Regions from separate parts of the Streptomyces sp. NPDC093544 genome, predicted to be linked through region 2. Evidence: riboswitches for the same ligand, from Rfam matches in the RefSeq annotation. Region 2 holds a riboswitch; the other holds the start of a gene.
The links. A riboswitch is a leader RNA that binds a small molecule or an ion and turns the genes downstream of it on or off. The one in region 2 is predicted to bind ZMP and ZTP.
Positions count from the first base shown of each region.

Region 1 (11,201 bases), on a different contig from region 2:
CGGCTGGCCCCGCGGCACGGTGAAGTCACGGCTCAGCCGCGCTCTGCGGAAGCTGGAGCGACTGCTGCCGGATTTCGAGCCTGGGGATCACCGGGAGTCCCGGGAAGGAGGTGATGAACATGAGTGAGCCGTACGAGCCTGGGGGCGCGGGGTCGTCCTCCGGTGACCGGGATCGGCGTGATCGTGGCCGTGGGCACGGGCACGGGCACGGGCACGGGCACGGGCACGGGCACGGGCGTGAGCGTGAGCGTGAGGGCGTCTCGCGGCTGCCCGACGAGCTGCGGGCACTCGGGCGCTCGCTGGATCAGCCGGGGGCGGCCGGAAGCGAGTCGATGGTCGAGAGGGTGCTGGAGCAGATACTCGCCGAACGGCTACCAGTCCAGAACCCGGTCCCGAACCCGGTCCCGGCCCCTGTCGCCGAGCCTCCGGGGCGCGGCGAGCGGCTCCGCGGGGTGCGCCGCTGGGCCCGGATGCGCTGGCGCGCGCTGACCGCGGGCCTGTGCGGACTGCTCACGGTCCTCGTGCTCACGCCGCCGGTGCGCGCCGCGGTGGTGGACTGGTTCGACTTCGGCGGGGTCGAGGTGCGGTACGCCCCGTCGGCAGTGCCCTCACCCGGAGCGAAGGTGCCCGGCTGCGAGGGCTCCTCGTTGACCCTTGCCGAGGCCGGACGGCAGGCGGGCTTCGCACCGGTCGTGCCCACTGCTCTGGGGACACCGGGAGCGGTGATGGTGACGCGTGAGCCGAAGGGGCGGTTCCTGGTCACTCTGTGCTGGCGTGAGCAGGGGCACACGGTGCGGCTGGACGAGTTCGCGGCGCAACTGGACCCGACGTTCACCAAGATGGTGAGAGAGCAGCCGGAGTATGTGCCGCTGGGCGCCGGCACGGACTACGCGAATCAGGCGCTGTGGTTTGCCAGGCCCCATCTCCTGGAGATCTGGCTGTTGGACGAACACGGCGACCGGTTCACCCGCTCCCAGCGGACCGCCGGACCGACTCTGCTCTGGATGCACGGGGGTGACATGACCTTTCGGCTGGAGGGCGTGGCGACCAGGTCCCGGGCGGTGGAGATCGCCAAGTCCGTCAACCGGTCGGCCGACTAGTCCTCCCCCGGCGCACTGCCCTGTCCACCGACGGGTCCGCCGACATGCCCGCCGACGAGCCCGCGAACTGGTCCGGGATCCGGGACCCAGTCCAAAACTGCTCCGAGCGGAATGGGAACCCCGAGGCGTCGAGCGGTGTACCAGAAGTGACACGCAGCGTGCGGGCGGGCGCCGCACCTGGATCGACTGGTTGCTTGGGGGTTCGGATGCGCAGGATTCGTGAACTGGTGGCGGCGCTTGGGGCGTTGGCGATGGCCGTCGCCGTGGTGTTGCTGAGCGCACCGCTTGCGACGGCGGGCGGCCCGACGAGTGTGCTGGTGGTCTCGCCGGAGAGCGAGGAGACCGCGGCGTTCTACTACTCGGACGAGGAGTACGGCGAGTTGCAGGACCTGCTCGGCGAGCCGACCAGTGGTACACGCGACGTGCCGCCCGGGCTGGGTGTGGGCAGCGGCCGTCAGATCAATGTGACGTGGCTGGTCCATGACGTGTCGCCGTGGCGGGTCGACCGCGTGTATCCGGACACCGAACGAGGCGGAGAGGTCTGGATACACACGGCCAACGACGTGCCGCAGTCCACGAACGGCTACTGGCACAAGGCCGAGCAACCGGACGCGGTGCGAGCGCTGTTCAAGTCACTCGGCGTGCTCGGCAAGTCGTCAGGTGCCGGCGTCGGGGCCATCTATCCGGCACCCTGGCAGTCGGACGGCGCCGCAGCAGCCGCCCCCATACCCACCGACCAGTCCGTTACGACGGCCGCCGCGACGCCGGGCGACGGTACGGACTGGTGGTGGGCGATACCGGGAGCCGCGGCCGGAGCTGTGCTGGCGCTGGTGCTACGGCCGCTCGTCCCGGAGGTGCGGCGTCGGCTGTCGCCGGCCCGACGGCGGGCGGATCGGGAGCCGGGACCGCGACAGGAGCTGATCGACTCATGAGCCTGGCGACGCTCGCGAAGGTCGCGACGCTCACGAAGGCCACGAAGCTCGTGACACACGAGAACATCGCGAACATCGGTCAACCTCGTGAAGCCGACGAGACCTGTGAAGACCGTCCCCGGCCGCGAGCTCAGCCGAGGTCGATCTCCGGGTAGAGGGGGAAGCCGGTGAGCAGGTCGGTGGCGCGGTGCGAGATCTCGTCGGAGATCTTCGGGTCCAGGACATGCTGCGCCTTGGACGGGCTGCCCTTGGCGGTGGTGCCGGGCTCGGCGGCGGTGAGGACGCGGTCGATGAGCCCTGCGATCTCATCCATTTCCACCGCGCCCAGGCCACGCGTGGTCAGCGCGGGCGTGCCGATGCGGATACCGGAGGTGTACCAGGCACCGTTGGGGTCGGCGGGGATGGAGTTGCGGTTGGTGACGATGCCCGAGTCGAGCAGCGCGGTCTCGGCCTGGCGGCCGGTGAGGCCGTAGGAGGAGGCGACGTCGATCAGGTTGAGGTGGTTGTCGGTGCCGCCGGTGACCAGCGTGGCGCCGCGGCGCATCAGGCCCTCGGCGAGGGCGCGGGCGTTGTCGACGACGGCCTGGGCGTAGTCACGGAAGTCGGGGCGGCGGGCCTCGGCGAGCGCGACGGCCTTGGCGGCCATGACATGCGGAAGGGGGCCGCCGAGGACCATCGGGCAGCCACGGTCGACCTGCTCGGCGAGGGTCTCGTCGCACAGCACCATGCCGCCGCGCGGGCCGCGCAGTGACTTGTGGGTGGTGGTGGTGACGATCTGGGCGTGCGGGACGGGGTCGAAGTCGCCGGTGAGGACCTTGCCGGCGACGAGGCCGGCGAAGTGGGCCATGTCGACCATCAGCGTCGCGCCGACCTCGTCCGCGATCTCCCGCATGATGCGGAAGTTCACCAGGCGGGGGTAGGCGGAGTAGCCGGCGACGATGATCAGGGGCTTGAACTCACGGGCGGAGGTGCGCAGGGCCTCGTAGTCGATGAGGCCGCTGGCGGGGTCGGTGCCGTAGGAGCGCTGGTCGAACATCTTGCCGGAGATGTTCGGGCGGAATCCGTGGGTGAGGTGGCCGCCGGCGTCCAGGGACATGCCGAGCATGCGCTGGTTGCCGAGGTCGCGGCGGAGCTGGGCCCAGTCGGCCTCGGTGAGGTCGTTGACGTTGCGGACGCCGGCCTTGGCGAGCGCCGGGGCCTCGACGCGCTGGGCGAGGACGGCCCAGAAGGCGACGAGGTTGGCGTCGATGCCGGAGTGCGGCTGGGCGTAGGCGTGCTCGGCGCCGAAGAGTTCGCGGGCGTGCTCGGCGGCGAGGGCCTCGACGGTGTCGACGTTGCGACAGCCGGCGTAGAAGCGGCGGCCGACGGTGCCCTCGGCGTACTTGTCACTGAACCAGTTGCCCATGGCCAGGAGGGTCGCCGGGGAGGCGTAGTTCTCGGAGGCGATCAGCTTGAGCATGTCGCGCTGGTCGGCGAGTTCCTGGCCGATGGCGTCGGCGACGCGGGGCTCCACGGCCCGGATCACTTCGAGGGCGCTGCGGAAGGCGGTGGACTGGGTGGAAACGGGCTGTTCTGACATGGCGGCCTCCGGACGGCGTGGCGTACAACGTTCACGATTCACGGTTCGGCCCAGGCGCACGGCACTCAGTCTGCGAGCCGCTCCCCGATGGTCGGTCCCATCCCAGCGCGCCAGTCACGGCCCGCCGGTCACCCTACCGGGCGCGCCGGATCGCGAGGTTCCTGAGTCCACGATGCGAGCGACGAGAGGGACGATGGGATTGGGCCGAAAACCGGCCACCATTCCCCTGTGCGATAGGAAACGGAGGACCCCGTGAGCGCTACGGAGACCACACGGGCGTACTTCGCCTCGGCCGACGCGCACAGTGCGCACAACTACCAGCCGCTGCCGGTTGTCGTGGCGACGGCGGACGGGGCGTGGATGACGGATGTCGAGGGGCGCCGCTATCTCGACATGCTCGCCGGATACTCGGCGCTGAATTTCGGACATGGCAACCGGCGGCTGATCGACGCGGCGAAAGCGCAGCTGGAGCGGGTGACGCTGACGTCGCGGGCGTTTCACCACGACCGGTTCGCCGAGTTCTGCACGCAGTTGGCGGAGCTGTGCGGCATGGAGATGGTGCTGCCGATGAACACGGGCGCGGAGGCGGTGGAGACGGCCGTGAAGACGGCCCGGAAGTGGGGGTACCGGGTCAAGGGCGTCCCGGACGGCAGGGCGAGGATCGTGGTGGCGAGCGACAACTTCCACGGCCGTACGACGACGATCATCAGCTTCTCCACGGACGTGGAGGCGCGGGCGGACTTCGGGCCGTACACGCCGGGCTTCGATGTGGTGCCGTACGGGGATCTGGCAGCGTTGCGGGAGGCGGTCACCGAGGAGACGGTCGCCGTGCTGCTGGAGCCGATCCAGGGGGAGGCGGGGGTACTGGTGCCGCCGGAGGGCTACCTCCAGGGGGTGCGCGAGGTGACGCGTGAGCGGAACGTCCTGTTCATCGCGGACGAGATCCAGTCGGGGCTGGGGCGGACGGGCCGGACCTTCGCCTGTGAGCACGAGGGGGTCGTGCCTGACATGTATGTGCTGGGCAAGGCGCTCGGGGGCGGGGTTGTGCCGGTGTCGGCGGTGGTGTCCTCGGCCGAGGTGCTCGGGGTGTTCCGGCCGGGGGAGCACGGGTCGACGTTCGGGGGGAATCCGCTGGCCTGTGCGGTGGCCCTTGAGGTGATCGCGATGCTGCGGTCGGGCGAGTATCAGCGGCGGGCCGCCGAGCTTGGTGATCATCTGCACCACGAGCTGGGCCTGTTGACGGGCACACGTCATGTGACGCAGGTGCGCGGGCGTGGGCTGTGGGCGGGTGTCGACATCGCCCCCGCGTACGGAACGGGCCGGGAGATCTCCGAGAAGCTGATGGACCGGGGTGTCCTGGTGAAAGACACCCACGGGGTCACCATCCGGATCGCCCCACCGCTGGTCATCAGCAAGGAGGACCTGGACTGGGGGCTCGCCCAGCTCCGCGGGGTGCTCACCGTCAAGGCGTAGGGCTAGTCGCGGCGGCCACGCTCCGTGGCGGGGGTGTCCGGCCGGTCGGTGGGGTGGGCCGACCACTGGAGGAGGAAACGCAGTGCTTCCTGGGAGGGGGAGTCGGGTGGGGCGGTGTAGGCGACCAGTTGCTGGTCGGGCTGTGTGTCGACGGAGAACTGCTGGACGTCGAGGGTCACGCTGCCGATGACCGGGTGGTGGTAGGTCTTGGCGAGCTGCCTGGGCCCGCGGACCTGGTGGTCTGCCCACCAGGTCCGGAAGTCCGGGTCGCGGACGGTGAGTTCGCCGACCAGGGCGGACAGTGCCTGGTCGTCGGGGTGACGTCCGGCCTCCATCCGCAGGACCGCGACGCACTCGCGTGCGGCGCGCGGCCAGTCCGCGTACAGGGCTCGGTAGGCGTCGTCGAGGAAGGTCAGCCGGATCAGGTTGCGCTCGACCGGGGGCAGCGCGGCGAAGTCGGTCAGCAGGGCGGCCGCGCCACGGTTCCAGGCCAGCACGTCCATCCGGCGGTTGAGGACCATTGCCGGGATGTCGTGCATGCCGTCGAGAAGTTGCCGCAGCTGCCCGTCGACCTTCTGTCCGCCTGGCCGAGTCGCGGGGGTGACCTGCGTGGCATCCGCCACGGTGAACAAGTACGCGCGTTCGTCCGGGGCGAGCTGCAGCGCGTCGGCGAGCGCGTCGAGGACCGGGCGGGAGACCCGGCGGGTGCGTCCCTGTTCAAGCCGTACGACGTAGTCGATGCTCACGTGCGCGAGCTGGGCCAGTTCCTCGCGGCGCAGGCCCGGGACCCGGCGCAGGCGGCCGTCATCGGGCAGGCCGAGGCGGTGCGGGTCGAGGGCGGCGCGGCGGGCGCGAAGGAAGTCGCCCAGTTCGTTGCCGCTCGAAGACTCGCCATGGCTTTCCATGCCTCCCAGTGTCCGCCAGGCCGCAGCCGCGTGCCTGGTACTGGTCTGCACAGGCAGGGCCCTCCCTGGCACCCCGCACGAGGCGGCGCGACGGTGGTGGATGTGGTCGGCGGACTGCGGACTCACGTCGACCCCCGGAACCTCGCCCCCCTGTGGCGAGGCCCGTGAAGCGACCCCCCGTGAGGCGAGCCCCATGAGCCACCGAGCCGCCCTGTACGACTGGAGAACACCCCCATGAAGACGGACGTCACCTTTCTCAGCGCCGGACTGAAGATCGCCGGTCATCTCCACACCCCCGACAGCGAAGTCGGCGGCCCTCACCCCGCCGTCGTCGTGGGCCATCCCGGCAGCGGTGTGAAGGAACAAGCCGCCGGACTGTACGCGCGGCGCCTGGCCGGGCAGGGCTTCGTCGCCCTCGCGTTCGACGCCGCCTTCCAGGGGGAGAGCGAGGGCACCCCGCGCGGCCTGGAGGACCCGGCCCACCGGGTGGAGGACATCAAGGCCGCGGTCTCGTTCCTCACCACCCGTGACGAGGTCGACCCCGACCGCATCGGGGCGCTGGGCATCTGCGCCTCCGGTGGGTATGTACTTCCCGCCGCCGCCACCGACCACCGCATCAGGGCCGTCGGCACCGTCAGTGCCGTCGACATCGCCCGCCAGTTCCGCCTGGGCGCGGACGGCACCCAGGATCCGGCCGTCATCCAGGGCATGCTCGACGCGGCCGCGGCGGCGCGTACCGCCGAGGCCCGCGGCGAGGGTGTCCAGAGTTTCCAGCTCTTCCCCGACACCGCCGAGCAGGCCCGCGCCCTGGGCGGCCGGCACGGCTTGGACGGCTTCGAGTACTACTGCACCGACCGCGCTCAGCACCCGCGCTCGGCGAAGTTCCTCACCTGGTCCAGCGTTGATCACATGGTCTCCTTCGACGCCTTCCGCTTCGTCGATCTGATCGCGCCGCGCCCGCTCCTGATGGTGGTCGGAAGCGAGGCGGTGACCTCCTGGATGAGCGTCGAGGCGTTCCAGAGCGCCCGCGGTCCCAAGGAACTCCACTGGATCGACGGCGCCGGCCATGTCGACCTCTACGACAAGGAGCAGTACGTGGGCCCCGCGGTCGCGCAACTGACCGACTTCTTCCGGGCCCACCTGGCCGGGGCCAAGTAGGACGCCGGGCACGCGGCTGCTTCACTACAGTCGCTTCGTGCTCTTTGGAATGATCTGTGCCCTTGGCGCGGCGGTCTGCTTCGGTACGGCGACGGTGTTGCAGGCGATGGCCGCGCGGGCGGCTGCGGCCGGCGACGGCGGCAGCTCGGGCAGCGGGTCAGGGGTGGATGCCGCGCTGCTCCTGCGTGCGTTGCGGCAGTGGCGGTATCTGGTCGGGCTCGCACTCGACGGGGCGGGGTTCGTGCTCCAGATCGCTGCGCTGCGGTCCCTGCCCATCTACACGGTGGGTGCGGCGCTCGCCGCGAGCCTGGCGGTGACGGCGGTGGTCGCGGCGCGGCTGCTGCGCGTGCGGCTGAACCGGGTCGAGTGGGGTGCGGTGGGAGTGGTGTGCGCGGGGCTCGCGATGCTGGGGCTGGCGTCGGGGGCCGAGGGGGACCGGGCGGGGTCCGACGCGTTGAAGTACGCGATGTTGGGGACCGCGGTGGCGGTGCTGCTGCTGGGGGCCGTGGGCGGGCGGTTGCCCGGGCGGGGGCGGGCGCTTGTCCTGGGGCTGGGGGCCGGGTTCGGGTTCGGAGTGGTTGAGGTGGCGGTCCGACTTATCGACTCGCTCGCGGTCGGATATCTGCTGCGCAACCCGGCGACGTACGCGCTACTCGTGGGTGGAGGTGCGGCGTTTCTGCTTCTCACATCCGCCCTGCAGCGGGGGTCGGTGACCGTGGCCACCGCCGGGATGGTCGTGGGGGAGACCGTCGGGCCTGCGGTGGTGGGAGTGGTGTGGCTGGGGGACCGTACGCGGGAGGGTTTGGGGTGGCTGGCGGTTCTGGGGTTCGCGGTGGCGGTGGTCGGGGCGTTGGCGCTGGCGCGGTTCGGGGAGGCGCCGGTGGAAGGGGGGACGTAGGGGTTTTTCGCCCCCTCCGCCCCTGCCCGTCCCGTATCTGGGGGCTGCCGCCCCCGGACCCCCGCTGTCGGCCTGAACGGCCTCGTCCTCAAACGCCGGACGGGCTAGATGATTTCCAGCGACCCGCACAGCGCGTCCAGCGCCCCCGACCACGCATGGTCCGGCGGTGTGCCGTATCCCACCACCAGCGCGTCGAGTGGATCGGTGACGGCGTCCGGGTGGCGGTAGCGGGACAGGCCGTGGAGGGCGAGGCCCTGCCACGCTGCCGCTCGTACGACGGACTGCTCGGTGCCGGGCGGGAGTTGGAGGACGGCGTGGAGGCCGGCCGCGATGCCGGTGGCGTGGACGACGGGGGCGCGGGTGGCGAGGGAGGAGACCAGGGCGTCGCGGCGGCGGCGGTAGCGGAGGCGGGCGGCGCGGACGTGGCGGTCGTAGGCGCCGGAGGTGATGAACTCCGCGAGGGTCAGTTGGTCAAGGACGCCGGTGGACCAACCGCCCCCGCCCTTCAGCGCCTTGACCTCGCCCGCGAGCGACGGCGGCAGGACCAGCCAGCCCAGGCGCAGGCCGGGTGCCAGGGATTTGCTGGCGGTGCCGAGGTAGACCACGCGGTCGGGGTCGAGGCCTTGCAGGGCGCCGACCGGCTGGCGGTCGTAGCGGAACTCGCCGTCGTAGTCGTCCTCCAGGATCAGCCCTCCGGTGCGGCGGGCCCAGTCCACGACCTCGGCCCGGCGGTCGGGGTGGAGCGGGACCCCCATGGGGAACTGGTGCGCGGGGGTCAGCAGCAGGGCCCGTACGCCCGTCAACTCGTCCGTTCGGGTGCCGAGTTCGTCGAGCGGCAGGGGGACCGTGCGCAGGCCCGAACGGTGCAGCAGGTTCCAGTGCACGTCGAGGCCGTACGACTCCACGGCGAGCGAGCGCAGGCCCCGTCGGCGCAGGACCGCGCCGAGCAGCGTCAGGGCGTCCGCGAACCCGGAACAGATGACGATGCGGTCCGCGTCAGCCCGTACACCACGGGCGCGGGAGAGGTAGCCCGCGAGGGCGGTGCGCAGTTCGGGACGGCCGCGCGCGTCGCCGTAGCCGAAGGCCTCGTGCGGTGCTGCGGTCAGGGCGCGGCGGGCGGCCTTGAGCCACTCGGCGCGCGGGAAGGAGGCGAGGTCGGGGCTGCCGGGGACCAGGTCGTACATGGGGTGGCCCGGCTCGCGGGTGCGGGGCGCCGATTCCGGCGCCGGCCGTGGAACCGCTCTCTCCGCCACCCGGGTGCCCGAGCCCTGCCGTGCGGTGAGCCAGCCCTCGGCGACGAGACCGGCGTACGCGTCGGCGACCGTGTTGCGGGCGATGCCCAGGTCGGCGGCGAGCGAACGGGACGAGGGGAGGCGGATTCCTGGGGCGAGCCGACCGCTGCGGACGGCCTCCCGCAGCGCGTCCGTCAGACCTCTGCGAACACCGGGCCCGGTCGGCTCGACATGCAGGTCGACCCCCAAAGTGGCCCATGTTTCTGCCATGGAAATGGACCATACCCCTGGGCTACTCCGCTCGTAGGGTCCATCACATGACTACGCACACCACCACCCCCCGAACCGTGCCGACGGACAACGACGAGACCACGACGTACGCCCCCGAGCCCAGCGCCCGTCTCCCCTGGGCCAAGCTCGCCCCCGACGTCTACAAGGCCATGGTCAGGCTCGACGCGGCAGCCCGGCAGGGCGTGGACCCCGTACTCCTGGAGCTTGTGAAGATCCGCGCCTCGCAGCTCAACCACTGCGCGTTCTGTCTCGACATGCACACCAAGGACGCGCTCGCGGCCGGTGAGAGCGTCGAGCGGATCGTGCAGCTCAGCGCGTGGGAGGAGTCGCCGCACTTCTACACGGAGAAGGAGCTCGCGGCGATCGAACTGACCGAGGCGGTGACCGTGCTGAGGGACGGGTTCGTGGCGGACGCCGTATACGAGCGTGCCGCCGAGCACTTCGAGGAGGGTGAGCTGGCGCAGCTGATCGCCTCGATCACGGTGATCAACGCCTGGAACCGGTTCGGGGTGGCGTGCCGACTCGTGCCGGGTCACTACGAGGCCGGGCAGTTCAAGTCATAGGTCAGTCGCAGGCCAGCCCCCCGGCCAGTGGTGGGCCTGTCGCAGGCCAGTCCTAAGTCTTGCCGGGCGCCTTCCTGCGAGGCGAGGCGAGGCGAGGTGAAGTGAAGTGAAGTGAGGCGCCCGGCGTGGGCCTATGGACGACGCTAGGACGGAAGCCATGCCCTCCATGTCGACTCGTGGCCCGCCACCCACTTCTTCGCCGCCTCCTGCGCCGGCAGCTTGTCGTCGGCGATCAGCAACGACACCTCGTTCTGGTCCTCCGTCGTCCACTTGAAGTTCTTCAGGAAGGCGGCCGCCTGGCCGCCGGACCGGGCGAAGTCGGTGTTGAGGTACTTCTGGAGTGGGGTGTGGGGGTAGGCGCAGGCGACCTTCGTCGGGTCCGCGTCGCAGCCCTCCTCGTAGGCCGGAAGCTTCACCTCGGTCATGGGGACCTTCTTGAAGAGCCACTGGGGGGCGTACCAGTACGTGAGGAAGGGCTTCTTCTCCTTCGCGAACTGTTGCATCTGGGTGATCTGGGCCGCTTCCGAACCGGCGAACACCACCTGGTAGTCGAGCTTCAGGTTGTCGACGAGCGCCTTGTCGTTCGTGACGTACGACGGTGAGCCGTCGAGGAGTTGGCCCTTGCCGCCGCTCTCCGCCGTGCGGAGCTGGTCGGCGTACTTGTTGAGGTTCTTCCAGTCGGTGACGTCCGGGTGCTGCTTGGCGAAGTACGTGGGGACGTACCAGCCGATGTGCCCGGTCACCCCCAGTCCCCCGCCGGAGGTGATCGTCTTCTTGTCGTCGACGTACCGCTTCTCCTGGTCGGGGTGGCCCCAGTCCTCCAGGATCGCGTCGACCCGGCCCTGGCTCAGCGCGTCCCACGCGGGGACCTCGTCGACCTGGACGGTGTCGACGCGGTAGCCCAGCTCGTGTTCGAGCAGGTACTGCGCCACGGCCACATTGGCCTGCGCGCCGACCCACGACTGCACGGAGAGGGTCACGGTCTTGGCGCCCTGCGCGTTGGCGAAGGGCGAGGCCTGCTTGGTCATGTCGGCGGCGCCGCAACCGGTCGCCAGGACCAGTCCCGCAAG
Region 1 covers NZ_JBFBEA010000013.1:135,000-146,200, reverse strand. The annotation lists gene AB0N66_RS21275 (sigma-70 family RNA polymerase sigma factor) at 1-127, shown strand, start outside; gene AB0N66_RS21270 (hypothetical protein) at 120-1,100, shown strand; gene AB0N66_RS21265 (hypothetical protein) at 1,307-2,032, shown strand; gene AB0N66_RS21260 (glycine hydroxymethyltransferase) at 2,163-3,611, opposite strand; ZMP/ZTP riboswitch at 3,653-3,739, opposite strand; gene rocD (ornithine--oxo-acid transaminase) at 3,864-5,084, shown strand; gene AB0N66_RS21250 (helix-turn-helix transcriptional regulator) at 5,087-5,989, opposite strand; gene AB0N66_RS21245 (alpha/beta hydrolase) at 6,224-7,147, shown strand; gene AB0N66_RS21240 (hypothetical protein) at 7,197-8,045, shown strand; gene AB0N66_RS21235 (PLP-dependent aminotransferase family protein) at 8,150-9,547, opposite strand; gene AB0N66_RS21230 (carboxymuconolactone decarboxylase family protein) at 9,595-10,131, shown strand; gene AB0N66_RS21225 (ABC transporter substrate-binding protein) at 10,275-11,201, opposite strand, start outside.
Region 1: it holds a riboswitch for ZMP and ZTP, as region 2 does, so the genes downstream of both, AB0N66_RS21260 (glycine hydroxymethyltransferase) here and AB0N66_RS37605 (bifunctional 5,10-methylenetetrahydrofolate dehydrogenase/5,10-methenyltetrahydrofolate cyclohydrolase) in region 2, are expected to answer to the same signal.

Region 2 (11,201 bases):
AGTGCAGAAGGAGGTCATCCAGGCGACACTTGCCGACGAATTCGGCATTGATGTCCTCTTCCGTGAGACAACACCCCTGTGCATCGAACGGCTGGTCGGCACCGGTACGGCGGTCGAGTTCAACGGAAAGGGTTCGCATCCCTTTCTCGCGACCGTCGGACTGCGCATCGATCCGGCGCCCGTCGATTCCGGCGTGGAATTCCGCCTTGAGGTCGAACTCGGGGCGATGCCTTACGCGTTCTTCAAGGCGGTCGAGGACACCGTGAGGCAGACGCTGGAGCAGGGAATCCACGGATGGCAGGTCATCGACTGCACGGTCACCATGACGCATTCCGGCTACTCGCCACGGCAGAGCCATGCCCACCAGGGCTTCGACAAGAGCATGTCCACCACGGGTGCCGACTTCCGGGGCCTGACGCCGCTCGTGGTGATGAGCGCGCTGCGGGAGGCGGGCACGCGGGTGTACGAGCCGATGCACCGGTTCCGGCTTGAGGCCCCGGCGGACACCCTGGGTGCCGTGCTGCCGGTGCTCGCGAAGCAGCGAGCCGCCCCGCAGACCACGGAGATGCGTGGCGCGACGAGCGTCCTGGAGGGCCGGGTCCCGGTCGCCAAGGTGCATGAACTGGAGCAGCAGCTACCCGGATTGACGCGTGGCGAGGGCGAGTTGGAGTGCGCCTTCGACCACTACGCGCCGGTCGTCCGCGGGACGGTACCGGACCGGCCGCGGACCGATCTCAATCCGCTCGACCGGAAGGAGTACCTGCTCAACGTGAAACGCCGGGTCTGAACGTGACATGCGCGGGGTTTGAACGCGACGCGCGCCTGTCTGGTGATGAGGGCGTCGCGGCTGGGTGCGAAAGGCGTCGCGGTGGCAGGTGAAACAAGAAACACCGGGCGGGTGCGCCGGGAGCTTACTCATGAGTCATGGGGTGTTGACGGTCCGACATGCGCCCGCGCACTGTAATGAACATGTCGAAGTTACGTGCGCGTCTGCTCGGCGTCCTCGTGCTCCTCACCGGCTTCGTCACGGCGGCGGGCGTACAGCCCGCCGCCGCGGCTCCACTCCCCGACTCCCTCTGGTTCGACGAATCCGCGGCCGCCACCCTCACCGTCGAGGACGGCCACTTCACCGACGGGCTCGGCCGCGAGGTCGTACTGCGCGGCTACAACGTCTCCGGCGAGACGAAGCTGGAGGAGAACAGCGGACTGCCCTTCGCGTCGGTCGCCGACGCCAGGAAGTCGGCGACGGCGCTGCGCGCTCTCGGTGGCGGCAACTCCGTACGCTTCCTGCTCTCCTGGGCGCAGGCCGAACCCGTACGCGGCCAGGTCGATTCCACCTATCTCGCGGCGGCCACCGCCCAGATCGGCGCCTTCCTCGACGCGGGAATCCGCGTGTACCCGGACTTCCACCAGGACCTCTACTCCCGCTACCTCTTCAACGCGGGCAGCTGGTACACCGGCGACGGCGCCCCCAAGTGGGCAGTGGATGCCGGGGGTTACCCCCAGGAGTCGTGCGGGATCTGCATCCTCTGGGGCCAGAACATCACCACGAACGAGGCCGTGAAGCAGGCGTCGTACGACTTCTGGCACAACGAGTACGGCCTCCAGGACGCCTTCCTCACCACGGCCCAGGCGACCATGGCCTACGTCAAACAGCACCTCACCGCCGACCAGTTCGCGGGGGTCGTCGGCTTCGATCCCTTCAACGAACCGCACGCGGGCACGTACGACTCCGGTGAGACGAGCCGCACTTGGGAACGCGACGTGCTCTGGCCGTTCTACGCGAAGTTCCGGGCCCGGATGGACGCGGCCGGCTGGCAGGCCAAGCCCGCCTTCGTGGAACCGAACCTCTTCTGGAACGCCAACATCGACTTCCAGAAGCAGGAGGGCGGCCTGCTCGACGCGGGCACGCTGGGCTCGCGCTATGTCTTCAACACCCACTTCTACGACCAGAAGGCGATCTCGGGCATCTTCATGTGGGGCAAGGCGGAAGACGGCCAGTACGTAACCGACTTCGGGACGGTACGCGACCGGGCCTCGGCCGCCGGTACGACAGCGATCATCAGCGAGTTCGGCCATCCGCTGGCCGGATCGGTCGCGGACAAGGCGCCGACGGTCCTGAAGGCGATGTACCAGGCCCTCGACTCCCGCCAGAAGGGCTCTACCTGGTGGTCGAACCCGGCTGCCTCCGGCCCGGTCCTGTCCGGCAGTCAGTGGCAGTGGGACATCTACAACAGCCGCCACCACGAGCTGATGAACGACAACCCCGACAAGGTCGTGACCACCGGCGACGCCTGGAACGACGAGGATCTCTCCGCCGTGCGCCTCGACGACTCGGGGACGGCCGTACTGCGCCAGGACGCCCGCCTGCTGGACCGTGTCTACCCCAGCGCCACGGCGGGTACGACGGTCGCCTTCACCTACGAGGACCGCTCCCGGGACGGCTCCACGACCCTGACCTGGAACCCGGTCCCGAGCTCCCTGCCCAACGTCTCCCAGCTCGTGGGGTCGGGCCAGTACAGCCTGCTGGTCTGGCGTTCCGACGGCACGAGCGCTCCCACGGAACTCCATCTCCCGGCGTCCTTCCCGACCTCGGCGACCACCGTCGTCTCCGACCTCGGCACGACGACCACTCCACCCGCGTACACCACGACAACCCCGATCGCGGTGGCCCCCGAACCGGGCGGCACGGGAAGCCGCCGCCTCCTGCTCACGGCTCCCGGCTCGGGGACCTTGCACTACGCGCTGGTCACGAACGGGGCGACCGCACCGTCCGCCGGTCTGCTGAGCTCGGCCCGGACCGAGCTGGCGTCATGGGCCGCGACGGAGTTCGGCTGACCGAGGGGCCCGACAGGTTGCCTCCATGCCGGCGCTCCACGACTGGAGCGCCGGTGGGCGGGACGCGCCCCGAGTTGTTAATCAGGCACCTGCCTGATTAAAGTGAATGGTGCCTCGCCGAGCGCAGGGGGTTCCATGGCAACCAGGCGGAGTGCACAGACACAACGCGGGCCGGGCAGACCGCCGGCGGACGCGCCGCGGCCCGACCTGGCGGAGATCCACCAGCGTGGCCTGGAGGCCTTCGCGGAACTGGGCTACGAGGCGGTGTCCGTACGGCAGCTCAACGAGCGCCTCGGCATGGGGCACACCTTTATCCACGACCGGTACGGATCGAAGGAAGCCTTCTGGCGGGCGGTCATGGAAACCGCCATCCAGGACGAGACCGATGAGGTCATGGCCGCCCTTGCCAAGGAGCAGCCCGTCGACGACCTCGCCCTGCTGATCGCCGGCGTGCGGGCCTTCCACCAGGCTGCCGCCCGCCGTCCCCACCTCACGCGGGTCATCGACTACGAAGCCGGCCGCGACTCACCGCGCCTGGCCCACCTCTACACGCTGATGAGCCCGCTGCACGAATTGGGCCGGCCGGCCTTCGACCGGCTCGTGCGCGCGGGGACGCTGCGAGACATCCCCTGGTACCTGTTCCACTTCGCCGTCACGAAGCCGATGGCCCTGTACGGCCAGGCACCGCTGGCACGGATGTTGGGCCGGACCGACGACGCCGACGACCACACGCTGATGAGCACGTTGATCCTCAACGGCCTGCTCATGCACGACCGCCCGACAGAAGCCGGAGTTCCTCGATGACCGCCATCCAACGTTCGAACAAGAACACCACGGTGTTGTGCCTCACCGCCGTTGTCCTCCTCGGTCTGGTCCTGTCGGTCTTCTTTCACGGTCTGACGATGCTGGTGATCGTGGTGCAGGTCGGCTTCGTGTTCCTGCACGGGGCGCAACGCTACGGCCGGCGCGCGATCGGGGTCTTCGTCGTGGCGGGACTCGTGATCAGCAACCTCCTGGAGAACCTCAGCATCCAGACCGGCTTCCCGTTCGGCCAGTACCACTACACCGGCGACGGCAAGATCTTCCAGGTGCCCTGGTTCATCGGCCCGGCCTATCTGGCCACCGGCTACCTCGCCTGGATCGTGGCCACCGTGCTGCTCGGCGATGTGCGTCGCAACTCGTCCTGGCTGACCACCATCGGAACCCCCGTGGTCGGCGCGTTCGCCATGACTGCCTGGGACCTTGCCATGGACCCCACTTTCTCGACCATCGAGGGCCACTGGGTGTGGGAGAACGGCGGCGGATTCTTCGGAGTCCCGCTGGGCAACTTCCTAGGGTGGACCTTCACCGTCTACCTGTTCATGCAGGTCTTCGCCCTCTACCTGCGCAGCCGCGGTCCGCTGCCGACCGCGCAGTTGGAGTCGACCACGGTCAGTGATCTGCAGGGGGTACTCCTCTACGCGGCGACGACGATCTCGTTCTTCTCGGAGTTCGTCACCGGCAGGCACACCACCGTCACCGACGCTGCCGGCGTGACCTGGCGCACCGCCGACATCTACGAGTCCTCGGTCCTGCTCACCGTCTACGGCATGTGCTTCATCGCCCTCCTTGCCCTGCTGCGTATCGCCCAGCGGCGGACCACGGCCGCGACGTCGGCCCCGGAGGGCAGCACGGTCGAGCGGGCGGAGCCGAACCCGGAGCGCCTGTCCGCCTAGGTTGCCCAGGGGACCGCGCGCGCTTCGGCAGCGAGAAGGGCGTCCGCTGGGGCGGACGCCCTTCTCGCCACCGAAGCCTGAACGACCCGGCGAACCTGTGCGATCAAAGCACTGGCTGGCCGCCCGTCAGAAGGCGTGCGCCATCAGTTCCGCGAACAGTGCGTGCTCGTCGACGTCGAGGCCCCGCGAGCGGAACCAGGCGCAGATGTTGGCGCAGTCGCGCTGGAGGAAGCCCATTCCGTTGAGGTTGCCGACCAGGTCGACGATCTGCGGCAGGTCGATGATGACCAGCCGCTCGCCCGCGGCGAGGATGTTGTACGCCGAGAGGTCGCCGTGCACGAGGCCGTTCTGCACCATCGTCGCGAGCGCATCGGTGAGCTGCTCGAAGTACGCCGTCAGCAGCTCGGGTGAGGGTCGGGTCTGGGCGAGCCGGGGGGCGGTCCCGACGGTGCCGTCCTCGTCGACGACGGTGATCCACTCCATCAGGATCTCGGTGCCGTCGATCTGGACCGGGTAGGGAACCGGCAGCCCGAGTTCCCAGAGCCGCACCAGCGCACCCCACTCGGACACCGCCCACTCGCCGGCCGCGACCTGCCGACCGAAGGTGCTCTTCCGCTTGACGGCCCGCTCGTCACGCGAGCGCTTCATCGAGCGGCCCTCGGTGTAGGACGCGGAGCGGTGGAAGGTCCGGTGCTCTGGAGAGCGGTACCGCTTGGCCGCCATGACCACGCCGGCGGCGGCGTCGAGCGGGTCGGCGCGCTCGACGAGATGGACGTCGGCCTCCTTGCCGGTCTTGAGGACGCCGAGCTCGGTGTCGATCGCGCCCTGCGAGGTCACCACCCAGTCCGGGAGCGGCTCGGGGCCGCGGCAGAGGGGTTCGACGCTGAGCCAGGTCGACCAGCGCTGGCCGTCCTCGAGGTCGTCGTAGGAACGGAAGTCGAAGACGAACCGGTCGTCGACGTCGCCCAAGTCGTCCGGCGGCGGGCCGGAGCGGTGGGCGTCGGTGATGAGGGCGTCAGGAAATGCCGGGTGCTGAGGGTGTTGCGAGAGATCGTCGTGAGACATCGCTGGAGGTGCTCCATGAAGTGAGAGGGAGGCGGTCTGCGGGCAGGCCGAGGACAGTCGTGTTCACGGTCGTGCCTCCTCTCGTGGAGCACCGGGCAGCTCCCGGTGTCTCGCCCATGCTGAGGGGCGGACACGGGGAGCTGCAACCGAATAAAACCGGCCCGCGTCGAGCGCGCCGGCGGTGCCGTCTGTTTCCGGCGGGATCCTCCGTAGCGGGCTCGTCCCGGCCCTGTTCGTGGCAGCCGAGCAGCCATCGCCTGGATCGACTCGTGCCGCCCATCCAGCATCAATCCGCGCAGATAGCACTCGCCCTAGGACCGCTGGTCACCTGACCGAGTCCTACTGGCTGCTTGAGGGCCGCGCCTGCTTTCGCACGCGGAATCGGAGCATCGTGACGGCACCCGACTGGGTGTTGCTGAATGGCTCCAGCTCGATCTTGTCGAGGCTGGGGGGCGAGAAGCGGACACCGTCGCCGAGTAGCACAGGCAGGACATACACCAGGATCTCGTCGACGAGCCCGAGCTGTAGGCACTGGGCGGCCACGTCGGCACCGAGGATCTCCAGGTTCTTGCCGCCCGCGGCGCTGCGCGCCGTGGCGACGGCTTCCTCAACTCCACAGGTGAGGAACGTGACGGTGGGGTCCGGTTCGTCGGGAGGCTCGTGGGTGAGGACGAACTGTGCACCCCCGTCGTAGGTGGTGTCCTGTTCGGCCATGCCCTTGGCGACCTCGTACGTGCCCCGGCCGACGAGCATGGCGCCTGTGGCCGCCATGACCTCCGGGAACACGTCCGCAGTCAGGTACTCGGCGATCCAGTCCATCGCGTGGCCAGGACCGGCGATGAAGCCGTCCAGCGACATCGCCCTGTTCACGACCACTTTGCCGGTGCCGGTGCCGGTGCTCACATCACTCATGCGTACTCTCCAAGGATTTTGGAGTCCCGAGGCCGAATCATAGTTCGGCCGACGGGGAGGGCGAGGGCAAGAGTTGCGCGCGCATCTGGATCTTTTGGGCTCACCGCACTAGCGAGATCGTTCCGCCGCCGTGACGGTCTGCTCCAGCAGGACCGCGATCGTCATGGGGCCGACGCCACCCGGCACCGGCGTGATCAGCGAGGCCCGGTCGCGGGCGGTGTCGAAGTCGACGTCGCCGACGTTCCCGGGGTTGTAGCCCGCGTCGATGACGACGGCGCCCGGCTTGATGTCCTCGCCGCGGATCAGCCGCGGTCGCCCCACGGCGGCCACCACGATGTCCGCCTCCCGTACGACCGAGGACAGCTCGGTCGTACGGGAGTGGCAGTACGTCACCGTCGCGTCGCGGCCGAGCAGCAGCATGCCGACGGGCTTGCCGAGGATCGCGCTGCGGCCCACGACGACGGCGCGTTTGCCGGCCGGGTCCACGTCGTACTCGTCGAGGAGGCGCATGATGCCGCCCGGAGTGCAGGACACGAAGCCGGGCAGCCCGAAGCTCATCGCCGAGTACGAGCTCAGGGTCACCCCGTCGACGTCCTTCTCCGGCGCGATGGCCTCGAAGGCGGCGCGCTCGTCGATGTGCGGACCGACGGGGTGCTGGAGCAGGATGCCGTGCACGGTGGGGTCGTCGGACAGCGCGCCCAGCGTGCCGACCAGTTCCGCCGTCGTGGTGCCCGCGGACAGGGCGACGTGCCGTGACTCGATACCGGCCTTGCGGCTGCGGTTCTGCTTCATCCGGACGTAGGTGACGGAGGCGGGATCCTCGCCGACCAGTACCGTCGCCAGACACGGCGACACACCCGTGCGGTCCTTGAGGTCGGCCGCGCGCTTCGCGGTCTCCTCGACGATGCGGCGCGCGAGACCGGCGCCGTCCATGAGCTGGGCCTGGGACATGAGCCACTCCTGAGCGTCACTGACACGATCGCCCAGGCGCGCGGCAAAGACCCGTTCGTCAGACCGCTCCCCGGTGGTACTCCACCTCAGCGCCAGTCACGGCCCGCCGGCCAGCGTAGTTCAGTGCGGCTGGCTCCGGCGTGTTCGGGGCGAGGGAGTACGTGCTCCGTGCAGTGCTGAGCGCAGCACGGAAGCGGATACCCGTACCCCCGCCGCGGACAGCGGCCGCGGCCACCGATTCCGGTGCGCCCGTGACCGGCCCATCCCCGCGCTCGCCGAGAAGGTCCAGGTCAGATTCGATCTGATCCGGACCTTCGGCCAGGTCTTTCCTACTCGTCCCATGCCTGCAGCAACGTGTGTTCGACGATCTTGCCGTCGCGCAGCGAGACCATTGAGCTGGCCAGTACTTTCACGCCGTCCGGGTACTGGCAGGACTCGGTGAAGGCGACCTGGTCGCCCTGGACGACGCACCGCTCCAGCTTGTGGGTCATGTCCCGGCTGTATACGTCGTTGAGCATGCCGGCGATCTCGTCGCGACCGTGTTTGACCATCGGATGGCTGGGCTGGGTGTTGTGGTCGACGACACGGAGCTCCGCGTCGTCCGCGTAGAGCGACAGCAGATCTGCCGCGCTGTGTCCTTCAATGCCCCGGCGTAGCGCTTCGGTGTCGAAGGCGGGGCCTGCCGCGGTGCCCATGATGACCTCCTTGGAAGGCCGCGGCCCAACGAGGAGCGGGCCGCGAAGGGCCTCTCCTTCGAGACTCCTCCGCCACGGGGTGCGCGGCAAGCGCAGCAGGACCTGTGAGCCTCACGGGTGAGCGGCGAGGAACAGCCGTGTCCGCCCGGGGCCCCGAGCCGTTGCTGAAAGCATGATCTCAACACGACGTATTGTCGCCGCCGTTGGTCTCGCCGTCGGTGTCACGGGCCTTGCCGCGCCGATGGCGAACGCCGCCGTCTCCGAGGCGCCGAAGCCGCTGAACCCCATCACCGAGCTCGACCGGCTCGCTGTGAGCGAAATTCCCGCGGAGTACCAGGCCGCACTTCCGAAGGTCTCCAGCCAGCTGGCCGGGCTCAACGGTCTGAACGAGGGCCTCAACGAGATGCACCAGCTGACCGACCTGGTCGCTCCCGTCACCGGGGTGCTCCCGGCCATTCAGCCGTAGTCTCCCGGCGCTCGACAGCTTCGTCTGCCCCCGGCACCCCGGTGCCGGGGGCAGACGCGTATGCCCTTGACTTTCGCGGGGTCCGGTCCGAGCATCCTACCTAGTAGGTTAGTGAATTAGGCTTCACGTGACGAACGACTGTTGCCGACGTGAGCTCTCTACTGATTTTGTTGATAACTGCGTACCGCCGTCGCTACGTACCGAAGGAACCCGCCATGGCCATCACCCGTGAACTGTTCATCGGCGGCAAGGACGTGCCCGCCGCCTCCGGCCGCACCGCCGAGGACATCAACCCCTACACCGGAGAGGTCTACGCGACCGTCGCCGCGGCCGGTCCCGAGGATGTCGCCCGCGCCGTGGACGCCGCCGACGCGGCCTTCGCCGAGTGGGCCGCGCTCGCGCCCTTCGCGCGCCGTGCGATCTTCCTCAAGGCCGCCGACCTCCTTGACGCCAGGGGGGAGGAGGTGGCCGAGTTGATGGCGCACGAGGCAGGCGGTACCCGCCCGTGGGCGTACTTCAACGTGGGTCTCGCCGCGAACATCCTGCGCGAGGCGGCCGCCGCGATCACCGCTCCGCGCGGTGAGGTGCTCAGCGCCCAGGAGGCGGGCGCCCTGGGCCTCGCGATCCGCGAACCGCTCGGAGTCGTCGCCGCCTTCGCGCCCTGGAATGCGCCCGTCATCCTCGGCGTACGTGCCGTCGCGGCTCCCCTCGCCGCGGGCAACACCGTCGTCGTGAAGCCCAGCGAGGACGCGCCGATCGCGTGCGCGCTGCTCGTCGCCGATGTGCTGCGCGAGGCCGGGCTGCCGGACGGTGTGCTGAACGTGGTCACCAACGCCCGTGAGGACGCGGCCGAGATCGCAGAGGTGCTGATAGCCGACCCGCGGGTGCGCGCCGTCAACTTCACCGGATCCACCGGCGTCGGCCGGATCATCGGTACGCACGCGGCCACGCATCTCAAGCCCGCCGTACTGGAGTTGGGCGGCAAGAACGCGGTCGTCGTGCTCGACGACGCCGACGTGGACTACGCGGTCGACGCCGTCACCTTCAGCGTGTTCATGAACTCCGGCCAGATCTGCATGTCCGGCGACCGCATCCTCGTACACGAGTCGCTCGCCGAGGAGTTCACGCAGAAGTTCGCCGCGAAGGTCGCCTCGCTACAGGCCGGCGACCCCGCCCACCCGCACACGGTGGTCGGTCCGCTGGTCAGCGCCGCCGCCGCACAGCGGGTCGCCGCGCTCATCAAGGACGCGGTGGCCAAGGGCGCCACGGTCCTCACCGGTGGCGGGGAGCCGGAGGGTGCGGTGCACCCGGCGACCGTCCTCACCGGTGTCACGAAGGACGCGGACATCTACTACGCGGAGGCGTTCGGCCCGGTCTGCGTGATCGAGACCTTCGCCGACGACAGCGCCGCCGTCGCCGTGGCCAACGACACCGACAACGGCCTGACCTGCGGAGTCATCACCGAGAACGCCACGCACGGGCTGGCCGTGGCCCGCCGGATCCGCACCGGCATCGTGCACATCAACGACCAGTCCGTCGCCGATGAGCCGCACGCGCCCTTCGGCGGCGTCAAGGCCTCCGGCTACGGGCGCTTCGGCGGCCGCTGGGGCCTGGAGGCGTTCTCCAACACCCGCTGGGTGACCATCGCCACGCAGCAGGCGCACTTCCCGTTCTAGACGCGGGGAGCGGGAGCCCCCGGGCAGGTGCACCGGGGGCCGGGCCGGCCGGTCAGCCGACGGTGGCGAGGAATTGCGTGGCCGCCAGTTCCGCGTAGAGCGGGTCCCCGGCCACGAGTTCGCGGTGGGTGCCCACCGCGCGGACGCGGCCCGCGTCCATGACGACGATCCGGTCGGCCATCGTGACCGTGGACAGCCGGTGCGCGACCACGAGGACCGTCGTCGTACGGGCGACATCGGCGACCGTGTCGCGCAGCGCGGCCTCGTTCACGGCGTCGAGCTGCGATGTCGCCTCGTCGAGGAGCAGCAGGCGGGGGTGGCGCAGCAGGGCGCGGGCGATGGCGACGCGCTGACGCTCGCCGCCGGACAGCTTGGTGCCGCGGTGGCCGACCAGAGTGTCCAGGCCGAGCGGCAACCGGGCGACGAGTCCGTCGAGACGTGTCGTCTTCAGCACGCGTGTGACGTCAGTGCCGTCGGCGTCCGGGTTGCCGAGCAGCAGGTTGTCGAGGAGGGAGCCCGAAAGGACGGGCGCGTCCTGCTCCACGTAACCGATCGAGGAACGCAGCTCGGGCAGATCCCAGTCCTCCAACCGGCGGCCGTCGAACGTGATGGCGCCCGCCTCGGGGTCGTAGAACCGCTCGATGAGGGAGAAGACGGTCGTCTTGCCCGCGCCGGAGGGTCCGACGAACGCCGTCATGCCGCGGGCCGGGACGGCGAACGTCACACCGTGGTGGACGTACGGCAGATCGTCGGCATACCGGAAGCGCACGTCGTCGAAGGTGAGCGCGGCGGGTTCGGCGTTCGGGGACGGCAGTGGCGCGGGCAGGGCGGAGGGCTCGGCGGGGAGCCGCAGGGCCTCCTGGATGCGGGCGAGTGCGCCGGC
Region 2 covers NZ_JBFBEA010000036.1:25,045-36,245, forward strand. The annotation lists gene AB0N66_RS37575 (translation factor GTPase family protein) at 1-787, shown strand, start outside; gene AB0N66_RS37580 (cellulase family glycosylhydrolase) at 964-2,838, shown strand; gene AB0N66_RS37585 (TetR/AcrR family transcriptional regulator) at 2,974-3,642, shown strand; gene AB0N66_RS37590 (carotenoid biosynthesis protein) at 3,639-4,553, shown strand; gene AB0N66_RS37595 (RIO1 family regulatory kinase/ATPase) at 4,680-5,618, opposite strand; gene AB0N66_RS37600 (dihydrofolate reductase family protein) at 5,958-6,530, opposite strand; gene AB0N66_RS37605 (bifunctional 5,10-methylenetetrahydrofolate dehydrogenase/5,10-methenyltetrahydrofolate cyclohydrolase) at 6,639-7,481, opposite strand; ZMP/ZTP riboswitch at 7,505-7,591, opposite strand; gene AB0N66_RS37610 (nuclear transport factor 2 family protein) at 7,811-8,176, opposite strand; gene AB0N66_RS37615 (hypothetical protein) at 8,349-8,642, shown strand; gene AB0N66_RS37620 (aldehyde dehydrogenase family protein) at 8,858-10,318, shown strand; gene AB0N66_RS37625 (ABC transporter ATP-binding protein) at 10,371-11,201, opposite strand, start outside.